DNA from 2 places in the Micromonospora chersina genome. Region 2 is predicted to be linked to the other one. Evidence: riboswitches for the same ligand, from Rfam matches in the RefSeq annotation. Region 2 holds a riboswitch; the other holds the start of a gene.
The links. A riboswitch is a leader RNA that binds a small molecule or an ion and turns the genes downstream of it on or off. The one in region 2 is predicted to bind ZMP and ZTP.

Region 1 (4,183 bases), 450 kb from region 2:
GCAACGCCATCCGCGCGCCCACCGCCGCCCCGGCGATGTTGCACACCGCCATGGCCGCGCCCAGCAGCCACCACACGTGCCCGGTCGCCGCGAACACCACCAGCGCCCCCAGGTTCGTGCCCGCGTTGACCACCTTCGCCATCGCCGAGGCGTGCACGAAATCCGACCCCAGCAGCGCGGTGAACGCCAACACCAGGAACGTGCCGGTGCCCGGACCGATCAACCCGTCGTACAGGGCGATGCCCAACCCGGCCACCGCCACGGCCACCACCACCCGCGTCGGCGTCCGCCGCTCCGGACGCGACACCACACCCAACCGCGGCCGGGTCAGCACGAACACCGCCACCGACACCAGCACCACCAGCACCACCGGCCGGTACGCGCCCGCCGGCACCGCCCCCGCCAGGGCCGCGCCCAACCCGGCCGTCAGCACCGCCAACCCCGCCGCTGGACCCGCCACCGCCCAGTCCAACTTCGTGCGCCGCGCGTACGTCACCGCCGCCGTCGACGTACCGAAGATCGCCGCCAGCTTGTTCGTGCCCAACGCCGTCGCCACCGGCACCCCCGGCGCGCCCAGCAGCAACGCCGGCAACAGCAACAGGCCACCGCCGCCCACCACGGCGTCCACCCAGCCCGCCAGGGCGGCCGCGCTCAACAGGGTCGTCAGCGACAGAGGATCCACGGGCCGCATTCTGCCCAGCCCCACCGCCCCGACGAGACCGGCTGTGGCCAGCCTCACCGCAGCTCAGCGCCCCCGACGCCGCCGCAACCACAACCCCACCGACGCCACCGCCACGAACACCAGCATCGAACACAGCAACGCCCTCAGCACCCGGCAAGCCTGCCACGCGGACGTAGGGTGTGCTGGTGCGCCTGGCCACCTTCAACCTGCTGCACGGGCGGTCCCTCACCGACGGTCTCGTCGACCCCGACCGGCTCGCCGCCGCCGTCACCGCCCTCGACGCCGACGTCCTCGCCCTGCAGGAGGTCGACCGCGACCAGTCCCGCAGCGGCAACCTCGACCTCACCGCCATCGCCGCCCGCGCCCTCGACGCCCCCGAACACCGCTTCGCCGCCGCCGTCGTGGGCACCCCCGGGGAACAGTTCCGCCCCCTCACCCACGACGACGACGGCCACGGCGAACCCCTCTACGGCATCGGCCTGGTCAGCCGCCACCCCGTCCGCTCCTGGCAGGTCACCCGGCTGCGGCCCGCCCCCGTCCGGTCACCCATCTACGTGCCCGGCCCCGGCGGCGGGCTCGTCCTGCTCCGCGACGAACCCCGCGTCGTCCTCGCCGCCGTCCTCGACACCCCGCACGGGCCGCTCACCGTCGCCGCCACCCACCTGTCCTTCGTGCCCGGCTGGAACATCCTGCAACTGCGCCGCGTCGTCCGCGCCCTGCGCACCCTGCCCGCACCCCGGATCCTCCTCGGCGACCTCAACCTGCCCGCCGGACCCGCCGCCCTGCTGTCCCGCTGGCGACCGCTGGGCCGCCGCCCCACCTACCCGGCCGGGCAACCCCGGGTGCAGCTCGACCACATCCTCGCCGACCGGCGCGGCCTGGACCGGCTACCGCCGGTCACCGCCGTCGACACCCCGCTGTCCACCATCTCCGACCACCGGCCGCTCCTGGTCGACCTCGGCTGACCGCCTCAGCCCAGCCCGGACGCCCGCTGCGCCGCCCGCACCGCGTTGCGGAACAACATCGCCACCGTCGTCGGACCCACCCCACCGACCCGCGGCGTGATCGCCCCCGCCACCTCGGCACACGACTCGTCCACGTCCGGCAGCAGCCGCCGCCCCTCGTACCGCACCCCGCCGCCGATCACCACACCACCCGGACGCACATGCTCCGGCTGGATGATCCCCGGCACCCCGGCCGCCGCCACCAGGATCTCCGCCCGCCGCGTGTACCGCGCCCAGTCCGGCACCCCCGTGTGCACCACCGTCACCGCCGCGTTCGCCGTCGGCCGCTTCTGCGCCAGCAGCATCGCCAACGGACGGCCCAACGTGGCGCCCCGACCGAGGATCACCACCTCCCGGCCCGCCACCGGCACCCCGTGGAACGCCAGCAACGCCTCGATCCCCGCCGGCGTACACGGCAACGGACCCGGCAACCCCAACGCCAACCGGCCCATGTTCACCGGATGCATCCCGTCCACGTCCTTGTCCGGGTCCAACTCCGCCAGGGCCCGGTCGTAGTCCAGGTGCCCCGGGATCGGATACTGCACCAGCACCCCGTGCACGGCCTTGTCCGCGTTGAAATCCGCCAGCACCGCGTGCAGATCCGCCTGCGACGCCGACGCCGCCAGATGCACGTGCGGCGACACGAAACCCAACTCCGCCGCCTGCCGCTGCTTGATCCGGATGTAACCCGCGCTCGCGTCGTCGTCGCCCACCAGCACCGTGGCCAACGCCGGCGTGACCCCTGCCGCCCGCAACGCCACCACCGACTCGGCGACCTCCGCCAACACCTGCTCCGCCACCGGCGCACCCGGCAGCAGCCGCGCCGTCGTCGTACCCGAAGAAGACATGCCGCACCCCGCCCGCGGAGGCCCAGGCGGTCGACCCCCGCGACGAGAGCTCCCCGATGGTTGCCCATCCTCGGTGCCGCCAGTCGCGTTCACCCCTCAGCCTGCCACAGCGCGCTCCGCGACCGCACCCGCCACCGCCTGCCACCGCGGCAACGACCCCAGCAGCTCCGCGGCCCGCCGCCGCCGGTCCGCCGCCGACGCCGCCCGAAGATCCGCCACCGCCGCCTCGAAGGCCGGCCGCAACACCCGCTCCCGCCCCGGCGCGTCGGCCGCCAGCACCGCGTGACAGCGCGCGTACGTCACCACCACCCAGAACATCGCCTCCCGGTGGGCGCCCGCCGCCACCAGCTCCGCGCTCCCGTCCAGCACCACCGGCCGCCCCGCCGCCGACAGGTCCGCCACGAACGGAAACGGGGTACGCGCCACCCGTGCCGCCTCGTCGAACGTCACCGCCAACCCCGCCAGGTGCTCCCGCACCCGATCCGGCCCCACCCCGCCACCGTCCAGCGACGCCAGCAACTCCTCGTACCGGTCACCGAACCCGTAGGCGGTCAGCACCTCCCGCGCCCGCACGTACCGCCGCCGCACCGTCGGATCCCGCAACCCCGCCACCGCCGGCCACACCGCCAGCAGCGACGTCGGGAACACCCACCCCAGCACCTGCTCCGCCAGCGACGCCCGCTCATCCAGGCGCGCCAACCCGTCCTCGATACGCCGCCGCACCCCGGCACACCGCCGCCGCACCCACACCGGATCCGCGAACCCCGCCGCCACCCGGTCCCGGATCGCCGCCAGCCGACCCGACGGATCCGCGATCACCGCGCCCGCCCGGAACATCGGCGCGAACACCCACGACCCCAGCACGTCCTCCGGCGACCCCAGCTCCGCCCAGGTCAGCGCCGAGACCTCCAACAGCACCCCACGGTGAACGAACTTGCCCACCTTCGCCGCCGGCGCGTCCCGCACCAGCAGCACGTCCACGTCCGAGGAAGCCGGCAGCACCGCGTCGTCCGGCAGACCCACCGTCGACCCGCTGAAGAACGCGCCCCCGACCGACGGGTCCCGGCGCATCTCCTCGCGCACCCACCCGACCGCCACCGCCCGCGCGTGACCGACCCGCACCGCCCGGATCCTGCCACCACCGCCCGCGCCCGGCGACCCTCACACCCCGACGGCCAGCCGACTCAACCGGCCCGGATCCGCCACCACGTCGACCGCCACGATCGCACCACCGGCCACCTGGAACGTCAGGACCGTCACCAGCCGCCCCCGCGGCGCCACGAGAATCGCCGCCGCCCCGTCGACCAGCCCCACCCGGCCATACGGCGCCCGCTGCGAGAACAGCAGCGCCTGCCGGGCGACGACATCGGCGCCACGCAGCCGCACCGGCCCGGGGGAGCCGGCCGCGACGGCGTCCGCGCTCACCGTCACCTCCGGATGCAGCACCGCGAGCAGCGCTGCGAAATCACCGGCACGCGCGGCCCTGAGGAACGCCTCGACCAGCTCACGCTGCCGAACCGGATCCCCGTCGGGAAGATCCGCCGCACGAACCCGGCGGCGCCCACGACTGGCCAGCATCTTCGTCGCATCGCTCGACCGGCCGAGGATCGACGCGATCTCCGGGTACGACACGCCGAACAGGTCGTGCA
Region 2 (4,183 bases):
CGGTGCGAAGAGCTACTACTCCTCGTACGGCCAGGGCGTGGTGGACGTGACGGCGCCGGGTGGCGACAGCCGGATCCGCACGCAGGGCGCCAGCCCGACCAGCGCGGACCAGATCCTGTCGACGACCTTCAACACCACCACCCGCACCAACGGGTGGGGGTACAAGCAGGGCACATCGATGTCCGGCCCGCACGCTACCGGCGTCGCGGCGCTGGCGCTGTCGGCGCACCCGGGGATGACCCCGGGCCAGCTGGCGTCGTTCCTGGAGCGCACGTCGGTCGCGCAGTCCTGCCCGGAGGGCGTCTTCAACCTGGTGCCGCTGCACCCGAACGGCGCGCACTTCTACGACGCGACCTGCTCCGGCGGGGCCCGTAACGGGTTCTACGGCGCCGGCATCGTCGACGCGTACAACGTGGTGAAGTAACGGGTAGCACCAACGACGGGGCCCGGCGACGTGTCGCCGGGCCCCGTTCGTTTGTCCTGGTCGGGACGGGGGTAGGGGGGCCACATCAACCGACTCTAGGAGGTACCCCGGTGTCCACCGACGCGATCGTCCTGCTCAAGGAGGACCACAAGGAGATGCGCCGCCTGTTCAAGGCCTTCCAGGATGCCGAGGAGGGCCCGGCGAGCGAGCGGCAGAAGCTGGTGAAGCAGATCCTCGAGGCCCTGACGGTGCACACCTACCTCGAGAACGAGGTGATGTACCCGGAGGTCCGCAAGCTCGTGCCCGACGTCGAGGACGACATCCTGGAGTCGTACGAGGAGCACCACGTCGCCGACGTGCTCTGCTTCGAGCTCTTCACCATGGACGCGGACGACGAGCGCTTCAACGCCAAGACGACGGTGCTCATCGAGAACGTGCTGCACCACGTCGAGGAGGAGGAGCAGGAGTGGTTCCCCAAGGTGCGCGAGGCGCTCGGCCGTAACCAGCTCCAGGAGATCGGCCAGCGGATGATCGACCTGCGCCCGAAGGCGCCGAAGACCCCGGCCGCCCCGAAGGCGCTGAAGAAGTCGCTGGACGCGGTCATCGCCTGACCCGGCACGGCGTGACGGCGGGACCCGGCGCAGGCCGGGTCCCGCCGTCGTTTCCGCGGTTCAGCTGCCCGAGCCCGGCTCGGCCATCTTCCGGTGCTGCTCCGCCTTCAGCCGGTCCGGGACGATCTTGCCGGCGGCGGTCTGCAGCTTGTTCACGAACGAGCCGGCGGCCACCTTGTGCTCCCCCTTCATGAGGGCCTCGAAGGCGTCCTCGGCGACCGCGCGCGGGTCGTCCTTCCTGCCCTGGGCGACCCGGGTGTCCTCCATGTGGGCCCGCTCGAAGAACTCGGTGTCGGTCGGCCCGGGCATCAGGGACGTCACGGTGACGCCGCTGTCCTTCAGCTCGTTGCGCAGCCCCTCCGCGAACGACTGCACGAACGACTTCGAGGCGTTGTAGACCGCCTGGTACGGCCCCGGCATGGTCGAGGCGATCGACGAGGTGAACAGCACCCGCCCCTGCCCCCGCTCCACCATGCCCGGCAGCAGGCGCTTGGCCAGGTGCACCGTCGAGCGCACGTTCAGGTCGACGACGGTCAGCTCGTCGCGCAGGTCCGTCCCGCCCACGAAGTCGCCGCCGGCGCCGCGGCCGGCGTTGAGCGCCAGCGCGTCGACCGGCCGGCCCAGCTCCGTCACGGCCCTGGTCAGCTGCTCCACCCCGTCGGGCGTGGCCAGGTCCACCTGGACGGGGTACGCCTCGGGGCCGTTGTCGCGGCGCAGGTTCCGCGCCGCCGTGGCGATCGCCGGGTCCTCGGCGGCCACCACCACGTCGTACCCGTGCTCGGTGAACTGGGCGGCCAACTCGTACCCGATCCCGCTGGACGCGCCGGTCACCACGGCGAGCGGACGGCCGGTCGTCGGTGTGCTCATCCTCGTGCCTCCTCTTCCCGGGGGCGTGGGCCGCGTGGCCCTGCCCCCACCCGAGGGGTTTGCCCAGCCCCGGGCGGCCCAACCCCGCCGGCGCGCGGCGGAGGTGCGCCCGGCCGGCCGGAGGCCCACCCGGTAGGATCGGCGCGGGCCGTGACTGGCGCGTGGGGATGGAGAACCATCGGGGAGCGGCCCCGTCACGAGGACGCATGCCGAGCGCCTGGGCCTTCCGCACGTCACCAGGAGGTCGCATGTCGCTGAACGCCGAATCCACCGCCTTCCGCAGCGCGCTGGAGGTGATCCGGGCCGTCGAGCCGCGGGTGGCGGACGCCATCGGGGCCGAACTGGCCGACCAGCGCGAATCGCTCAAGCTCATCGCCAGCGAGAACTACGCCTCCCCGGCCACCCTGCTGGCCATGGGCAACTGGTTCAGCGACAAGTACGCCGAGGGCACCATCGGCCGCCGCTTCTACGCCGGCTGCCAGAACGTCGACACCGTCGAGGCGCTCGCCGCCGACCACGCCAAGGAACTGTTCGGCGCCGCCCACGCGTACGTGCAGCCGCACTCCGGCATCGACGCCAACCTGGTCGCCTTCTGGGCCATCCTGGCCGACCGGGTCGAGTCCCCGGCGCTCAGGAAGGCCCAGGTACGCCAGGTCAACGACCTCACCGAGGCCGACTGGTTCGCGCTGCGCCGCGAGCTGGGCAACCAGCGGATGCTCGGCATGTCGCTGGACGCCGGCGGCCACCTCACCCACGGCTTCCGGCCCAACATCTCCGGCAAGATGTTCGACCAGCGCAGCTACGGCACCGACCCGGCCACCGGCCTGGTCGACTACGACAAGGTCGCCGAGGCGGCCCGCGAGTTCAAGCCGCTGATCCTGGTCGCCGGCTACTCGGCGTACCCCCGGAAGGTGAACTTCCGGATCATGCGGGAGATCGCCGACTCCGTCGGCGCCACCTTCATGGTCGACATGGCGCACTTCGCGGGCCTGGTCGCCGGCAAGGTCTTCACCGGCGACTTCGACCCGGTGCCGCACGCGCACATCGTCACCACCACCACCCACAAGTCGCTGCGCGGCCCGCGCGGCGGCATGGTGCTCTGCGGTCCCGAGCTGGCCGACCAGGTCGACCGGGGCTGCCCCATGGTGCTCGGCGGCCCGCTGCCGCACGTGATGGCCGCCAAGGCCGTCGCCCTGGCCGAGGCCCGCCGCCCCGACTTCGCCGACTACGCCCAGCGGATCGTCGACAACGCCCAGGCCCTCGCCGAGGGGCTGCTGCGCCGGGGCGCGAAGCTGGTCACCGGCGGCACCGACAACCACCTCGTGCTCATCGACGTCTCCGGCTACGGCCTCACCGGTCGCCAGGCCGAGCAGGCGCTGCTCGACTCGGGCATCGTGACCAACCGCAACGCCGTCCCGCAGGACCCGAACGGCGCCTGGTACACCTCCGGCATCCGGATCGGCACCCCGGCGCTGACCACCCGCGGGCTGGGCGCCAGCGAGATGGACACCACCGCCGAGCTGATGCACACCGTGCTCAGCCAGACCACCCCGGGCGCGAACGCCGACGGCACCCCGTCCAAGGCCAAGTACGTCCTCGACCCGGCCCTGGCCGAGACGGTGAGCAAGCAGGCCAGCGACCTGCTCAGCAGCTTCCCCCTCTACCCGTCCGTCGACCTCGGCTGACCATCTCTTCCTGGACGCCCCGCCCGGCCTCGGCCGCGCGGGGCGTCCCCGTCCCACCGGCCGTGCCCGCGCCACTGCCGCACGCCCGCCTGACCCGCCGCATGCGCCGGGCTGGGCGGGTGTGGGCGGGTGGGGGCGGGTCTCGGGCGGGTCAGGGGGTTCGGTGGGAGTGGTGGCGGCGCGCCTGTAGGCGGTGGAGGATGTTCGTGCCGCCGCGGCCGAAGTGGTCGTGCAGGGTTTGGTAGTCGGCGTACAGCTCGTCGTACGCCGCCGCCCGGGCCGGGTCCGGGTGCCAGGTCTCGCGGTGTGACGCGCCCATGGCCGCCGATGCGCTCTCCACGTCCGGGTACGCCCCGGCGGCCACGGCCGCGTGGATGGCCGCGCCCAGCGCCGCCGGGTGGGCGGCGTCGAGGACGTGCAGCGGGCGGCGCAGCACGTCGGCGTAGATGCGCAGCAGCAGCCGGTTGGCGGTGAGCCCACCGGCGGCGGTGAGCTCGTCGACGGGTACGCCGGCGGCCTCGAACGCCTCGACGACGGTGCGGGCGCCGAACGCCGTCGCCTCCAGCAGGGCGCGCCAGATCTCCTCGGGCCGGGTG

Region 1: linked by a shared signal. The riboswitch ahead of GA0070603_RS03440 (bifunctional 5,10-methylenetetrahydrofolate dehydrogenase/5,10-methenyltetrahydrofolate cyclohydrolase) and the one ahead of GA0070603_RS01300 (glycine hydroxymethyltransferase) in region 2 are both predicted to bind ZMP and ZTP.

The regions. Positions count from the first base shown of each region.
Region 1 is NZ_FMIB01000002.1:759,024-763,206, forward strand. It holds gene GA0070603_RS03430 (sulfite exporter TauE/SafE family protein) at 1-682, opposite strand, end outside; gene GA0070603_RS03435 (endonuclease/exonuclease/phosphatase family protein) at 868-1,647, shown strand; gene GA0070603_RS03440 (bifunctional 5,10-methylenetetrahydrofolate dehydrogenase/5,10-methenyltetrahydrofolate cyclohydrolase) at 1,653-2,534, opposite strand; ZMP/ZTP riboswitch at 2,548-2,631, opposite strand; gene GA0070603_RS32315 (hypothetical protein) at 2,631-3,656, opposite strand; gene GA0070603_RS03450 (sigma-70 family RNA polymerase sigma factor) at 3,696-4,183, opposite strand, start outside.
Region 2 is NZ_FMIB01000002.1:309,851-314,033, reverse strand. It holds gene GA0070603_RS01315 (S8 family peptidase) at 1-424, shown strand, start outside; gene GA0070603_RS01310 (hemerythrin domain-containing protein) at 535-1,035, shown strand; gene GA0070603_RS01305 (SDR family NAD(P)-dependent oxidoreductase) at 1,096-1,902, opposite strand; ZMP/ZTP riboswitch at 2,043-2,132, shown strand; gene GA0070603_RS01300 (glycine hydroxymethyltransferase) at 2,151-3,587, shown strand; gene GA0070603_RS01295 (ribulokinase) at 3,739-4,183, opposite strand, start outside.